2 regions of the Rhodococcus qingshengii JCM 15477 genome follow, and region 2 is predicted to be linked to the other one. Evidence: riboswitches for the same ligand, from Rfam matches in the RefSeq annotation. Region 2 holds a riboswitch; the other holds the start of a gene.
What was found. A riboswitch is a leader RNA that binds a small molecule or an ion and turns the genes downstream of it on or off. The one in region 2 is predicted to bind S-adenosylmethionine.
Positions count from the first base shown of each region.

Region 1: another riboswitch for S-adenosylmethionine. It lies ahead of M0639_RS19605 (LLM class flavin-dependent oxidoreductase); the one in region 2 lies ahead of M0639_RS02970 (aminotransferase class V-fold PLP-dependent enzyme).

Region 1 covers NZ_CP096563.1:4,311,101-4,318,931, reverse strand. Annotated here, with positions in the region: gene M0639_RS19615 (dicarboxylate/amino acid:cation symporter) at 1-1,290, opposite strand, end outside; gene M0639_RS19610 (phosphodiesterase) at 1,630-2,535, shown strand; SAM riboswitch class IV at 2,614-2,727, shown strand; gene M0639_RS19605 (LLM class flavin-dependent oxidoreductase) at 2,710-4,056, shown strand; gene M0639_RS19600 (NtaA/DmoA family FMN-dependent monooxygenase) at 4,077-5,444, shown strand; gene M0639_RS19595 (stealth family protein) at 5,496-6,989, opposite strand; gene M0639_RS19590 (hypothetical protein) at 7,270-7,503, shown strand; gene M0639_RS19585 (nuclear transport factor 2 family protein) at 7,507-7,831, opposite strand, start outside.
Region 2 covers NZ_CP096563.1:652,397-660,227, reverse strand. Annotated here, with positions in the region: gene M0639_RS03000 (hypothetical protein) at 1-5, shown strand, start outside; gene M0639_RS02995 (PH domain-containing protein) at 99-443, shown strand; gene M0639_RS02990 (saccharopine dehydrogenase family protein) at 444-1,655, opposite strand; gene M0639_RS02985 (alpha/beta hydrolase family protein) at 1,648-2,646, opposite strand; gene M0639_RS02980 (DNA-binding transcriptional regulator) at 2,790-3,668, shown strand; gene M0639_RS02975 (LLM class oxidoreductase) at 3,647-4,261, opposite strand; gene M0639_RS02970 (aminotransferase class V-fold PLP-dependent enzyme) at 4,472-5,797, opposite strand; SAM riboswitch class IV at 5,851-5,965, opposite strand; gene M0639_RS02965 (PucR family transcriptional regulator) at 6,026-7,561, opposite strand; gene M0639_RS02960 (DUF917 domain-containing protein) at 7,558-7,831, opposite strand, start outside.

The DNA of each region.
Region 1 (7,831 bases), 2.7 Mb from region 2:
TGCGACGATGACCGGGACCAGTGCCTGGCCGGTGACGTTGACTGCGGTACGGCCCATGTCGACGATCGGTTCGACTGCGAGGAGCAGTCCGACGCCGGCCAGGGGAAGACCAAGGGTGGAGAGTGTGAGTGTGAGCATGACTGTCGCACCGGTGGTTCCGGCCGTTGCCGCTGAGCCGATGACCGAGACGACGACGATCAACAGGTAGTCGGTGAAGGTCAGCGGAACGTCGTAGAAGCCTGCGACGAAAATCGCCGCGATCGCGGGATAGATTGCGGCGCAACCGTCCATCTTCGTGGTGGCACCAAGCGGAACGGCGAACGAGGCGTACTCACGCGGAACGCCGAGGTTGCGTTCGGTGACGCGTTCGGTCAACGGCAGGGTGCCGATCGACGAGCGCGAGACGAATCCGAGCTGAGTTGCGGGCCAGACGCCGGAGAAGAAGCTTCGAACCGAGAGGCCGTGTGCGGCAATCAGGATGGGGTAGACCACGAAGAACACGATCGCCAGACCGATGTAGATGGCGGCGGTGAAGACGCCCAGCGACCCGATCGCATCCCATCCGTAGGTGGCGACAGCGTTGGCGATCAGCGCAGCGGTGCCGATCGGGGCAAGGCGGATGATCCACCACAGGACCTTCTGGACGATCGCGAGCAGCGACGCGTTGAACTCGAGGAACGGCGCAGCCTTGGGGCCGATCTTCAGTGCAGCAATGCCGATTGCGCCGGCGATGACGAGCAGCTGCAGGACGTTGAAGCTCAGCGATGTAGTCGCCACGCCTTCGGCGACGGAAGTCTTTGCGCCCAGCCCCAGGAAGTTGTTCGGAACCAGTCCGGTGATGAACGCCCACCACGAGCCGGAGCTCTTGGGTTCCTTTGCTGCTTCGGCGGCGACATCGGTCCGTGAACCGGGATCGGTGATCAGGCCGACGATGATGCCGATGATCACAGCAATGAAAGCGGTGATCGCGAACCAGAGCAAGGTCTGCACGGCCAGGCGAGCTGCATTGGCGACCTGGCGCAGGTTGGCGATGGAGCTGACAATGGCGGTGAACACCAGCGGGATAACCGCAACGGTGAGCAGCTTGACGTAACTCGAACCGATGGTCTGCACGGTGCCGACCAACCAGTTGACGTTGCCGTCGGCTGCATCAGGCATTGCCCGGGCGACGAGACCGATGATGACACCGAGTACGAGACCGGCGACGATCTGCGGTCCGAATGCCGTCGCCCAGGACGGAAAACGCGACGTGGACTTTTCCGGCACGCCGGTGGAGGTGGAGCTGGGCATGACTATGCCTTTCGAAAATCAAGGGAGCGAAACGCAGCGCGGCACCAGAGGCCGGGCAGATTCGAAGAAATGTTTCCTGGTACGCGTCAGGTCAGAGCGAGCGCGTACACATTGCGCTCGCCTGCAGGCGAAGGTCGACGTAACGCCGACTGGTCAGGAACAACACTGTCCACACACTACTCGCAGCTTCAACTACTCGATCCCGAGGGTCGCCGCGGGAGTTCGCTTCGTGTTCGTCGGGTGTGCCCCGATCAGTCACTGTTGGTCGGTTGACTAGTCTCGACGATCAGTAGGTGCCGCACCGGCGCCTACGCGTCGGCAAGCGGAAGCGAGAGACCGATGAGCGTTCGGAATGCCGAGTACCCGCGTCCGAAGCATTTCCTGGTGCACCTCAGTGACACGCATCTGGTGGCTCAGGGGGAGTTGTACGACGCCGTGGATGCGTCGACGAGATTGCGGGAAGTGCTCAGCGGGATCGTGGCCTCGGGCGCACGCCCGGATGGACTGATATTCACCGGCGACCTGACCGACCAGGGACACCCCGACGCATACGCGGAATTGAAAGCCATCGTGGAACCCGTGGCGGCCGAGATCGATGCGCAGGTCGTCTGGGCGATGGGCAACCACGACGACCGCCCTACGTTCAGATCTCTGCTGTTGGGCGAGGACGCCACCGATCATCCCGTCGACAACGTCTACGACCTTGACGGACTGCGGGTGATCACCCTGGATTCGTCGGTTCCCGGGCATCACTACGGTGAGATCACGGATGGCCAATTGGATTGGCTACGCGCAGAATTGGCGGTGCCGGCGCCCGACGGAACAATTCTGGCGCTGCATCATCCGCCGGTTCCGTGCATTCAGGATCTCGCGGTTCTGGTGGAGTTGCGCGATCAGTCCCGGTTGGCGGACGTCTTGCGTGGCAGCGACGTCCGGGCGATTCTTGCTGGGCATCTGCACTATTCGACGACGGCGACGTTCGCCGGCATTCCGGTTTCCGTGGCGTCGTCGACGTGTTACACCCAGGACTTGAATGTGGAAGTCGGTGGTCAGCGTGGTCGTGACGGGGCTCAGGGGTGCAATCTGGTGCACGTGTACGACGAGACAATTGTTCATTCGGTCGTTCCACTCGGCGCGCACGTGACGGTCGGTGAGCCCGTCGACGCGGCCGAGGGTGCCCGGAGGCTCAGTGCTGCCGGCATTCGAATCCTCGAGAGCGAAAAGGCGGCACGCTCGATCATCTGAGGTCGCAGGCGGTTTCCGGCACCCACGCGCAGTTCTGGGTGATTGCCGGGCGGTCGCGTACTCACTACCGTCGAGGTAGGTGCAGAGCTCCAGCAACAAGGACCGGCTAGCTGGACGGCAACCCTTCATGCCGATGGGGTGCCCCGGAATCACACCTGGCGACACGCGCGGTGCGTGTCGCAAGCGGCAGTCGCCACGAGAACCGCCAGTCGGGTGCTGACGGCTTCTGCGGTCGGCACTGTGCGCTCCCGAGTAGTTCTCGAACAGGAGTATGCGCCGATGACCTCCACCCCCTCTTCTTATCTTGCTCCGTTGCATCTCGCCGTAGCGCTGGACGGTGCCGGTTGGCACCCAGCGGCCTGGCGAGAGCCGCACTCGCGCCCGAGTGAGCTGTTCAGCGCGTCGTATTGGACTGACGTGGTGGCGACCGCCGAGCGTGGTCTGCTCGATTTCGTCACCATCGAGGACAGTCTCTCGGTGCCGGCCAACCCACTCGAGCCTGTCGACGACGCGGTTGACCGGGTGCGCGCTCGGCTCGACGCACATCTCGTGGCCGCCCGACTGGCACCGATCACGAGCAACATCGGGTTGATCCCGACTATCACCACCATTCACACCGAACCGTTCCACTTGTCCAAAGCCGTTGCCACGCTGGACTACACCTCGCGCGGTCGCGCCGGGTGGCAGGTGAAGGTGTCGGCGTCGGAATCCGAGGCAGCACAGTTCGGGCGCCGCGACATCCCAGTTCTCACCGATGCCGACCGTCAGTCGATCGTTTCAGGCGTCCTCCCGGACTTCGTGCGCGACCTGTTCGACGAAGCTGCGGAGGCAGCTGACGTAATCCGGCGACTCTGGGACAGCTGGGAGGACGGCGCCGAGATCCGCGACGTGGAGCAGCGCCGGTTCATCGACCGAGACAAGTTGCACTACATCGACTTCGAGGGAAAGTACCTCTCGGTCCGTGGACCGTCGGTGACTCCGCGCCCGCCGCAGGGGCATCCCGTCGTCACCGCATTGGCACATCAGCGGGTCGCGTACGAGCTGGCGGCGCGGACGGCCGATCTGGTGTTCGTGACGCCGTTCGACGACGAGCAGGTCACGGCAATCCTGGGTGAAGTGCGAGCAGCCGAAGAACACGTGCAGCGCACCGGCGAACCGCTTCGGGTCTTCACCGACATCGTCGTATTCTTCGATGCTCCGGAAGAAACCGGAAAGGAACGGCTCGCTCGCCTCGACGCGCAGGCCGGCGCCGAATACCGTTCGGACGCGCTGACCTTCACCGGCACCGCGGCTGAGTTGGCAGATCTTCTGCTCCGGTGGCAGCAGTTGGGAATCGACGGCTTCCGGTTGCGGCCGGGCGTCGTCGTGGACGACCTCGACGCGATCGCAGGTGAGCTGGTACCTGAATTGCAGCGACGCAACGTATTCCGCACCGAGTATCCGCAGACGAATCTTCGCGGACTGCTTGGCCTACCCATCGACGTTCCCAACCGCTACGCCGCCGGTACTCCGGCCGCCTGACAGACGAGGAATACATTTTCATGAGTTCTCAGAAGCGTAAGCAGGTCATCCTGGGTGCCTACCTCGGCGGCGTCAACCATCACACTGCATGGTGGGATCCGCAGGCGGGCAGCCAGATCGAGTTCGATTCCTTCGAACACACCGCTCGAACCGCCGAGCGTGGGAAGTTCGACTTCTTCTTCCTCGCCGAAGGCCTTGCCCTTCGTGAGCGTGCAGGACAGATTTTCGATCAGGACATCATCGGTAGGCCGGACACCTTCACGGTCCTTGCATCGTTGGCGGCGGTAACCGAACACCTCGGATTGGCCGGCACTATCAATGCCACGTTCAACGAGCCGTACGAACTGGCCCGCCAATTCGCGACGCTCGATCAGTTGTCCGGAGGACGTGCCGCCTGGAACGTCGTCACCTCGTTCGACGCATTCACCGGCCAGAACTTTCGCCGCGGCGGATACCTCGACCGCGCGCAACGATACGAGCGTGCGGAGGAGACCGTAGCGCTGGTGCGTGAACTGTGGGATTCGTGGCGAAGCGACGACATCGTGGCCGACAAGGCATCAGGGCGCTTTCTCGCGCGACCGGATGCCGGTGAATTCGCTTTTCATGGATCGCATTTCGACGTGAACGGCCGATTCACAGTGCCGCGTAGCCCGCAAGGGCGCCCGGTTATTCTGCAGGCCGGGGTGTCGCCGCAGGGGCGCGATTTTGCTGCCGGCAATGCCGACGCGATCTTCTCACCGTACGGTCAGTTGCCCGAGGCGGCCGATTTCTATCGCGATATCAAAGCACGTGCCGTTGCGGCCGGACGTGACCCGGGTGACATCAAGATCCTGCCGTCGGCGAGTTTTGTTCTCGGCACCTCGGAGGCAGATGCGATCGAGAAGTACCGAGAGATTCGCGACCAGCAGGTCACCGGCCAGACCGCTTTGGTTCTGCTCGAACAGATCTGGAATCTCGATCTGTCGAAGTACGACCCCGAAGGACCACTACCCGATATCGCTCCGGATCCCGAGGCTCCGCCGATCATCCAGGGCCGCGCCTTCATTCACCAAGATCGTTTCGCGACCGTCGCAAAACTGCGCGCGGTAGCGGAGAGCAAGAAGTTGAATCTGCGCGAAGTGGTGATCGATCAGTTCGAGCGTGGACCGATCGTCGGTACACCGCAGCAGGTTGCCGAGAAAATAGATTCGTTTGTCAGCAACGACGGTTCGGATGGGTTCATCCTCGGGTCGCACCTTGTGCCGACCGGCCTCGACGAGTTCGTCGACGACGTGGTGCCGCTGCTGCAGGATCGAGGTGTTCTCCGCAGTGACTACGAAGGAACGACGTTGCGTGACAATCTCGGTCTGCCCATTCCGGTGCAACGGGAGCATGTGACAGCACGCTGATCGACCGAAGTAGCAAGGGCCCAGCCGAAATCGGCTGGGCCCTTGTTTCGTCTAGGCTTCCCAGGGCGCCGGGATGGGGTAGTAGCTCTCCAGGAACTCCGTGATCTTGCGTGTCCGAAGTTCCAGATCGATCTCCGGAGCGCTGCCGTCGTTGAGGCAGAAGAAGTCCATGGAGCGCTTGGCGAGCAGTGAGTCCATGTCGCGCAAACCGGCCTTGACCGTCGTGTCGACGTATTTGACGGCGGCGGACTTCTGCACCACCGACCGTCCACTCATGAGCGTGTAGTAGTGGTACAGCGAATTGGTCACCGAGATATTGGAACTCGCGCGGAAGGTGCTTGCTGCAGTGGCCGCGAAGTCTTCGGCGAACTCGCGTTCCATCTCGGCCATCACGCTCTTGCGTAGTGGCGTCGCTGCGTGCTCCAGATGTCTGGTGGTCATCAGACCGAAGCGGTCCTGCAGCAGACGGCGGTTGACGCGGGCCGCATTCTCGAACCCGCTGCGGTCGTTGTCGTTGTGTCCCAATCCGATTCTGGTGTCGGCCTCGATGAACATGCTGATCCCACCGGGGGAGAAGAACATGTCAGGGCCGACGGGGCGACCGAAGAACATGTCGTCATTGGAGTAGAGGAAATGCTCTGCCAGACCCGGAATATGGTGCAGCTGGCACTCGACAGCTTGAGAATTGTGGGTGGGCAACACACTTGGATCGGCGAAGAACTTTTCGCTGGGCATGAACGTGACTCGCGGATCGTCGGCAAGCCAGTCCGGACGATCGGAATCGGTTGCGACGAAGATCCGCCGGATCCACGGCGCGTACATGTGGATAGATCTAAGTGCGTATTTGAGCTCGTCGATCTGACGGAAGCGCGCTTCTGATTCGTCGCCCTCGCCGACGATGTAGTTCTGCATGCGCTTGGCGCGCTGAGCCTGAAACTCTTTGGAAGAACCGTCGACCCAGGAAAAGACAAGATCGATATCGAAGCTGATATCGGAGGCATGATCGGCGAACATGTTCTCGATGGTCGGCCAGATCCGGCCGAATCGCTCGACGGTTCCTCGGACAGCTTCTTCGGGGAGGACGGTTCGTCGTGTCAGTGAGTTCTCGACGGGTAGGACGATTTCTTCGTCGGAAATCGACCACAATTCGATCTGAACGCCGATGTTCGCGCCGTAGTTCATACCGCTTGCGACGTGAACCCTCGGACGGAACAAGCGGAAGATCCGTGACTTGTTGGTTTTCGACAGGGCACCGTCCGCGACAAGGAGCGCTGGACTCTTCTTCGCGTCGACGGTTTTGGAATAGAAGGGTGCGTTGGCGCATCCCTCGACAAGTGCCTGCCGCAGGTTTTTGCGCTCGGTCCAGCTCACCGCGATCACGGGGCGCTCGTCGTTTCCGCGGACGAGTAGATACTCGATTCCTGCGGCGTCGAGGATGTCGCGGATGAAGAGGAGATCTTCGACCATCGCTTCGAGCGGCGTGGTGGTCGTGATCGCGAGGGCAAAACGATTCTTGAATCGGACGGTCTCGGGTAGCTCGCCCATCCGTGCGCGTGACGCGGCCGACGCCGGCTCCACAGGATTGGGGCTGTCCTGCTCCGGGGGTACGAAGTAGATGTCGTGCGGAGCGGGAGATTCTGTAATGGGATGCCTTCCGATTCTGATCCAGCTGTGTATCTGTCGCCCCCGACGCTGCGAGAGCGTGGTGGCGACGAGCTCAGTCTATGCCGTCGGCGCCGAAAGTCGGACATGAGTGACGGGGATGGGTAGCGCGGGGCGAGTCGGGTACCCCGAGGACCGAAGCGAGAGTGAAGGAGGAGAACCGATGCGTGTGAAAGCGATGGTCGGAACAGGCGCGGTGGCGGTTGCGCTGGCCGCCGGCCCAGTTGCGACAGCGTCTGCGGAGCGAACCGAGGCAGCGGGGTCGGAGGGTTCACCAGAGATGCTGACCTGCGAGGTGGTCTTCGATGCACTCGAAGACATGAGCCCGGAATGGACGGAAGAGGGGATCGATCAGGTCGAAGACTGGTGTGAGGCGATCACCGGCGAAGAAGACTGACCGTCAGCCGCGCGAGATCACTCGTCGCGACAGTCGCCACCGCCCGTCTTCGAGTTCGAACTCGTCCGCGTAGCTCCCGACGCCGCTGAGTTCGGGCGACGTGGCTGTGTCGACGTAGAACGTCCACACCGCATCCGCGCGGGCTGTCGTTTCCGAGGTCACGTCCACGGCGATCGCCGTGGTGACGTGGCGTGTGAATGTGCCCGGGCCTTGTATGCCGGCGGCTCGACGCTCGACTACTCCAGCAGCAATTTCTTCGCGGCCACGTCGTACCTGTGCGGGGATACCGCGATCGGGGTTGGCCGGCATGTTCCATTCGGCCTCGCGG
Region 2 (7,831 bases):
CTTGACGCCCGCGCTCGCAGCCTGTCCCAATAGAGACTGTATGGTTGGTTTTCAGGCAGCCATCGAGAGCATCGACCAGCAGGAACCGGGTTATCACTGTGAGTGCAGGAACATCGACAATCTACGAGGACCGAACCGTCCGGATCGACGATCAGGGCGTCACGATCCGCCACTACTACTTCCCGTTTGTCAGCAAGTTCGTCCCGTACTCGCAGATCGAATCCGTCGACCTCGGAGTCATGTCATGGCTGAGCGGACGCCTACGAATCTGGGGAACAACAGATTTCAGCTCGTGGTACAGCCTGGATCTTTCACGCCCGTGGAAGGAGACCGCGGTGGTACTCACTCTCGCCGGCCACGGATCGCCTTCGTTCAGCCCCAAGGACGCCGATCGCGTCGAGACCGAAATCCGCAGTCGCATCGGATCACACGCCGCGAACTGACTAGCGGAACTCGGATTCGACGGTGACGATCTCACTCCAGTCGGTTCGATCGAACAACCGCGCCAGCGCAGTGAACAGAACTTCCGGGTCGACGACGCTCTCGGGTGAGTGCACACCGATCCGATCCGAAATCGTTCCGTCGGCGAGCCGGGACACCACCTGAGCAAGGCCGAGCGCCAAGGGGATTCCGGTTGCACCGGCCATGTCCGACAGCAACTCCGACACCGGTGAATCGTCTGCAATCCGGGCCACGACGCGCATCGCTCTTCCGTCGAACATTCCTGTCGCCGAGGCGAAGAACAACGGCAGGGATCCGTGGCCGGCGCGCGTGAGCATTCGAGGCGCAGCACGGATCATCCGTCCGAGCGAAGGCTTGCCCAATTCTTCGGCGGCCGAGTCGAGATCGATTCTCCCCTTGTCGATGTCGGCGCGGAGAACGTCGAGAAACGCCACGGTTTCCGGTGTGATGACCATCAGATTTGCCGAATGCCCCGCAGGATTGATGGTCCGATGAAACATCACCGGCTCCGGATGCCCGACCACGTAAGCGTTCCCCCGACGTCCGCCGGGCAGTTCGAGTGCGATGGAACGCAACGGTTCTTCGTTGACGATTCGCCCCGCACGAACCACCGGAACCTGGCCGCTGATCTGTTGCATCCAGTGAACGGCGGCTGCACTCAATGTGTCCACCGACTCGTCCTCGCCCTCGACATCAACCGGCCAGGCTGTATACAGATCGTCGACCACGTCCAATCGCGAGACTGCCATCGCGGCCAGGAGGTTACTCATCCCGGGACTTGCGCCCATGCCGACTACCGCACAGATTCCGGCTCCCCTCGCGGCACAGTCCAATTCCAGCATGTCGACGGCCGGCTCCCAGTCGTCGCAGATGTCGAGATAGTGAGTCCCGGTCTCGATCGCTGCCTGGAGAATGCCGACGCCGAAACGGAAGAACGGTCCGACCGTATTGACGACCACGTCTGCGCCGTCAAGCAATTCACGTAGCGTGCGACCGTCCGTGACGTCGATGCGGCGCGCCTCGACTTCCGCTGACGCCTGCGCCAGTTCAACTGAAAGACGCTTCGCAGCATCGATATCGCGATCCGCGACTACTACCTTGCCGATTCCCGGCAATGTTGCGGCCAGACGAACTGCTGCCGAGCCCATGGCGCCGGCACCGCCCAGTGCGACAACCGTGATTCCGTCAGCCATGAATTCCCTCCAAAAATGCAGTCTGATCCGCTAGATAGCCGGGAGCGAAGATCGAACGGGGAGCAAGAACGGCCACCAGAGCCGACATCAATTCCGAGTCTTCGAGGTCCTTCTCAACAATCGAGTGAGTGGCGTCGGGGTACTTCTTGACCACCAGTTGCCCTGGCGAGTCGAGTAATTCGCGGTACACCCTTTCGGTATCAGCCACGTCGACGTTGACGTCTTGTCCGCCGATGATCAAGAGCACCGGAACCTTCACGGTTTCGAGATCGGCTCGCGCATCCGAGAGGTAGTTCTTTCGGATGAAGTTCCACCGGTCTTCGGTGAGACCGTCGGCCTCGCCGGAGGCCACGAGATCGTCGAACGATGCATCACGGGCCAACTGATCCAAGTTCTTCGCACGATCGACCCGCGCTTTCTCGAACTCGTCGGCCGACGCATTTCTCTCGGAAAGTTCGGCTAGGGTATTGAATTCGCCTTGTTGGAGCCAGTTGATCGCGGGACCCACGGCAATGACGAACGCTACGTCCGGGTCGAGGTTCACCACCTTGGGCATCACCCACCCTGCCTGGCTTGCACCCCACAGACCGATCCGAGACGGATCGATATCCGAACGTCCCCGCGCCCACTCGATTGCCGCTTCCGTTTCTGCCGCGCGATCGTCCATGCTCTGGTCGAGCCAATTGCCCGGTGCCCCATTCACCCCCGGCTTGTCCCAGGAGAGTGACGCGTACCCCGCCTTTGCGAACGCCTCCCACACCGGTCGATAGAACGTCTCATGTGTTGCATCGACCGGGCCGTCTCCGTGGACGAAAACCACGAGCCCGAAGGGACCGTCACCGTGTTCGGGCAGTGCAAGGACTCCCTGGAGCGGCACCGATCCCCCGGTGATCGTCACTTTTTCCTCACGGATGTCATAGGTGTTCTGGTACAGCGTCCAGCCCACCAGAGTCGCGATCAGAACAACGACCACCGCCAGGGAAGTAACCATCCACCTGCGTAAACGAGGCTTACTCTTGCCCTCGCTCATCGATTCCGCTGCCATCTTCCCGCCCTAACGTACGAATTTGAAACGATCGTATTGCATTCGATAGTACAGTTGTGGGCGAAGATGTCGAGAAGCGAGGAAAGGACATGGCGATGACCGACAGGGACGTCGATGTACCCACGAGGATCTTGATCGAGGGACTACTGCGCACGGACGGAACTGTCGACGGGCACACCCTCTATGCCACCGCCGACGCCCTCGGCAAAACTGATCAACAGGTTCGGCTGTGCATCAAGCGGTTGGTCACCGAGGGGAAGTTCACTCAGGAAGGTCGCGGGCGACAGGCCACGCTACGAGCAACGCCGAAAGCCCTGCGCGAGATGGAACCCGACGTCGAATTCGTTCGGCTGGCCTATCGACAAGACCGCGACACTGTGACGCCGTGGGACGGGTACTGGCACCTGGCCGGATTCGCAATTCCGGAGTCGTCACGGAAAGGGCGAGATGCGCTGCGCACCAGGGTCGTTTACCTCGGCGGCGCGCTCGTCCAGGGCGGTCTGTACGTCTCGCCGCACGCCTGGGAACCGTATATTCGCGATGCGGCCGCCGAACTCGACGTCGAACAGCACCTGTCTTCTCTCACCACTCGAGATCTGAAAGTGGGCACTCTCGAAGACCCCGTGAAGATTGCCGCGCAGTTGTGGCCACTGGACCAGATCGCTGACGGATACGAACGGCTACTCGACGTTGCGACCGCACGCCTGCACAAACTGCAGAACAGTCCGGGTACCGATGCTGTCACGATGACCATCGAACTCGCGGCGGAATTCACGCGAGCCATGGAACCGGATCCGCTGTTGCCGCCGGAACTACTGCCCACCAACTGGATCGGCACGAGGGCTCGGTCGATCACTGCGCAGTGCTGGACGCTTCTGGCACAGGTGGACGGTGCCGACGAATTACCGTCGCTGTTCCACCTGTACGCAGATGCAATCGGTGACGATCAGGACGCAAGCGTGCGCTGACGGGGCGGCAGTCCGAAACGCCCGAGAACCTCGTCGACTGCGGTGGACGGTGTGACAAGTCCGCGATCCTGAAGCCACGGAATGGTGCTGTCCACCAGATGCTCGAGCGTGCGAGGCAATGCGAGAGGCAGCAACGTAACGCCGTCGGCGACCTCCGCAGCTCGGATATCGGCGATCAAACTGCCGAGACCGGAAGGCGTTCCGACGTAATGAAGCGAAACGGGAACCCGCGGCGAGGTCAACGCGCTGTCCAACTGCGCAAGCTCCTTACGAGCGGAGCGAGCCTCCGGCGCGATCAGAATCTCGAGATCGACCAGCACTGCGACGCTGTCGGGATCGCGTCCTTCTTCGGCGACGGCAGCGCGTATCCGTGCGCGTTCGAGCTGTGCCTCACGCAGATCCGCAGCGCGAATCCGAACCACATTGGTAGGGAATGAAGCCAAATCGAGAGCCTTTTCACCCTCGGTGAGGTCCACCCAGTAGTCGCCGCCGATGATGGGCAGGTTGCCGGGTGCGCCCTCAGCGGCCGGATGGTGACCGGATCCGGTCAACTCGACCGCTACGTGCAGAGAATGCGAAGCGAGTGAAGACATGTGAGACCTCCGAAAATCAGAAAAGTATGGGATGAGCGAGACGAATCGTCAGCTCGAACACATTCCTGAAGAGGTGCGGCACAGATCGACATGGCGACGGCACCACTGACCGAGAGTGATGCTCACTCTCGAAGGGGTGGCGGGAAAATCCGCTGGTGCCATGGCTGCCATGCTAGTTGTCCGTTCGAGTTTTCGGGGACCGAGCTCAGCTCAGACGCACTCGGCTGCGCCGGCATTGTCGTCTGCGGCTCCGAGGAAGGGGCGGGTCTCGGGCACAGGGTTCCACGCACCTGCCGTCTTCGCGTACTTCCAATCACGCTGATTCGAAACCAGGATGTTCACGGCGTCGACCAACCGCGTCACGTCGTCCGAGCTGCTACCGAGGCCGAGGCTGGCGCGAACTGCACCGCCGGAGAGGCCGAGGCGCGCGAGAACCGGATGTGCGCAGAAGCGACCGTCGCGAACTCCGATGCCGTGCTCGGCGGAGAGGAATGCGGCGATCTCGCCCGCTTCGAATCCGTCAACGGTGAAGGTGACGATTCCGACGGCGTCGGGAGCGTCGTTCCACAGTCGCACGAGTGAGACGCCCTCGATGGCGGACAAGCCGTCAGTGAGCTGGGCGGTGAGCGCCTTCTCATGCTCGGCGATCACGTCGAAGTCCAGGGCGTGCAGGGTTTCGCAGGCGGTCGCGATGGCAGCCGCACCGAGCACGTTGGGGGAACCCGCCTCGTGGCGTGCGGGCGCGCAAGCCCACTCGGTGGATTCGATGGTCACCTCACGCACGGCGCCGCCGCCGGCGAGGTACGGCTGAGCTTCGTCGAGCCAGTCACGGCGGCCGACGAGAACGCCGGCGCCGAAGGGCGCGTACAGCTTGTGGCCCGAGAACGCTACGTAGTCGACGCCGCATTCCTGCAGGTCGATGCGACGGTGGGGAGCCAACTGAGCAGCGTCGACGAGAATACGTGCGCCGCAACGGTGAGCGATGTCAGCCAAACGTGCAATCGGCAGGATCTCACCGGTCACGTTGGAGGCCCCGGTGATTGCGAGCAGCGCGGCAGGCTTGGTGCACAGTTCACCGATCAGACGCTCGATCGTTTCTTCGATGGTGTCTGCGGCGGTGACGATACGAGCGTCGTTCCACGGCAACAAGTTTGCGTGATGCTCGACGTCGAGGACGACGGTGCTGCCAGGGACGCACTGTGCAAGCAGGTTCAGCGAATCGGTGGTGTTCCGGGTGAAGACGACAACCTGATCGTCGGCACAGTTCACGAAACGAGCAACGGATTCACGAGCGTTCTCGTAGGTGAGCGTGGAGATCCGGGACGCGTAGCCGGCACCGCGGTGGACGCTGGCGTATGTCGGCAGCAACTCGGCGATACGGTCGGTGACCTGGGCCAATGCCGGCGCACTCGCGGCGTAGTCGAAGTTGGCGTAGGAGCATTCGCCACCCTGAACCAATGGAACCTGCAGGTCGGAACCCGAAACCTTGGCAATCGCGGTGGTGCAGCAGGTGTCGGCACTCAATACAGCAGTCATCGAAGACAATCCTCACGTTCAAGGACTCGTTCGTCGGGAGATGGCCCCTGAAGAGTCCGCGCTTGCCGCATTCGTTTTCGAACGCAGCCGGGTCGTCACCCGGAGCACCCCACCGCGGAGGAGGGTTGCCGACCAGCAAGCCGGGGCTGAACACTGGTACTCGTGACCTGGCAACGAGGATGGCAGGAACCTCCCGTGCTTGTCAAGACGAAGTCGCGAAGATCTCCGTCAGGGCGCGATGGTCCGGCAAGCAAGGTGGAGCGCGAGTCGCGTTTCCGGATCGGCCAGATCGACCGAGAGAAGGCGCTGAATTCTATCGATCCGACTCGATACGGTGTTGCGGTGCAACCCCATTCGGGTTGCGGTGTGAGCCAGAGACGATTCTTCGTCGAGGTACGTCGACAGAGTCTCGAGCAACTCTCCATTGGAATCGCGTAGCGGTGCGAGCAATGCTGCGGCCGCAGGCTGGAAGGTGTCGGTTCGCGTCCACGCCAGCAGCAACTGCGCCAGCCCGAGGCGGTCCACGTGCAGGAATCGACCTGTTTGAGATCGGGAACCGGCGAGCCGAGCGGCATCCCCGGCCTCCGACAGGGACGAACCGATTCCAGCCGGACCGTCGTGTGCGCGTCCCACACCTACCCAGGTCTCCATCGTGGGTTCCAACCTGGCCTGAGCTGCACGGATGCACTCGGCGATCCTGGTGATCGCCTCCGGTCGCGGCTCGCCTGGCAGAGTCGTCCACGCCGCCCAGCCGTCAGCCTGTTCCACGACATTGGCGTCGATTCCCTCGGCGGCGAGAGCATCTGCAACCTCGCTGCGTCTTGCCACCAGGTCGACCTCACCGACCGCCAGGACTTTGATGCCGATGTGCCATCCGTCCAGCATCCAACCCGCGTCGAGTGCGCGCCGGAGCAGTCCGGGTGTGGCGTCTGCTGACGTGTCGATCAGTTCACCGAGCAACGCGCTACGCCGGCGCGCTTCACGCTCGTCGACCATGCGCGCAACGGCCAGTCGGTGCCCGGCAGCCAACGAGGCCACGTCGAGAACCACTGAGAGAGAAGCCTCTTCGACGCTTTGACGCACCGGGAGCAGCACCGCCAGCCAGGGCTCTCGGGCTGCGCCGGACATCACCGGGCACGCAATCAGGACCCCGCCAGAGTCCAATTCGACCGTGGTGGGCGCCCCGCGACCCGACAACATACCGGCAGCTGCTCGATCAGCGTCTGACAACACGTCGGCGCCGGTCATCGGACGTCCGGACGAGTCCAGGAGAAAGAATGAACGCTGAAAGGTGTTCAGTAGCACCGACAGAAGATTCTCGACGCTTCCTCCGGCTCGTTGGCCCGCGTGTGTCGCCCGCAGTACTGCGTCGGCCATCACCGCCCGCGAATTCGAGAGAAGATCACGAAGATCCACGCTGAACTGCCACGGGTCGGATACTCCGAGCACCACCAGTCCGAGCCGATCGGCAAGCAACGAGAGATTCGCATCCTCCGCCGCAGTGCTGTGCACAGCGACCACCTGGCAGCCGGTCGCCGCTGTGCGCCGAAGGAGAGCGTCGAATCTCCACTCCCCGATGTCGATTCGATCGAGAATCACCAGAACTGATCCTGAACTCGCCGCACCCGACACGGCCTCGGCCGACTGTGCCGATTCCCCGGTGAGTGCTCCCACTGTCGTCACGACAGGATCACCCTCCCCGGCAAGTCGATACAGCCCGACAAAGGCCGGGTTGTTCAGCAACGCCGAAACACTCGCGCTCATCGCGCCTCCATCAGCACTGCGTCGTGGTCGATCCCGAATGCCCGCGGGCCGACAACTTTCAATCTGCCCACTTCGTCCGCCCACCACTGTGGACCGGGAAGAACCAACACGGCCACATCGTGCCCCTGGTGCACGGATTCACACGAGACGAAGGCGCCGGTCCGCACGTCGAGCAACGTCACGATGTCCGGGCACGTTGCAATCATCTCGCCGTCCAACGCGACGGTCAGGAACTCACTCTCGAATTCGACTCGTATCACCGCAGAATCG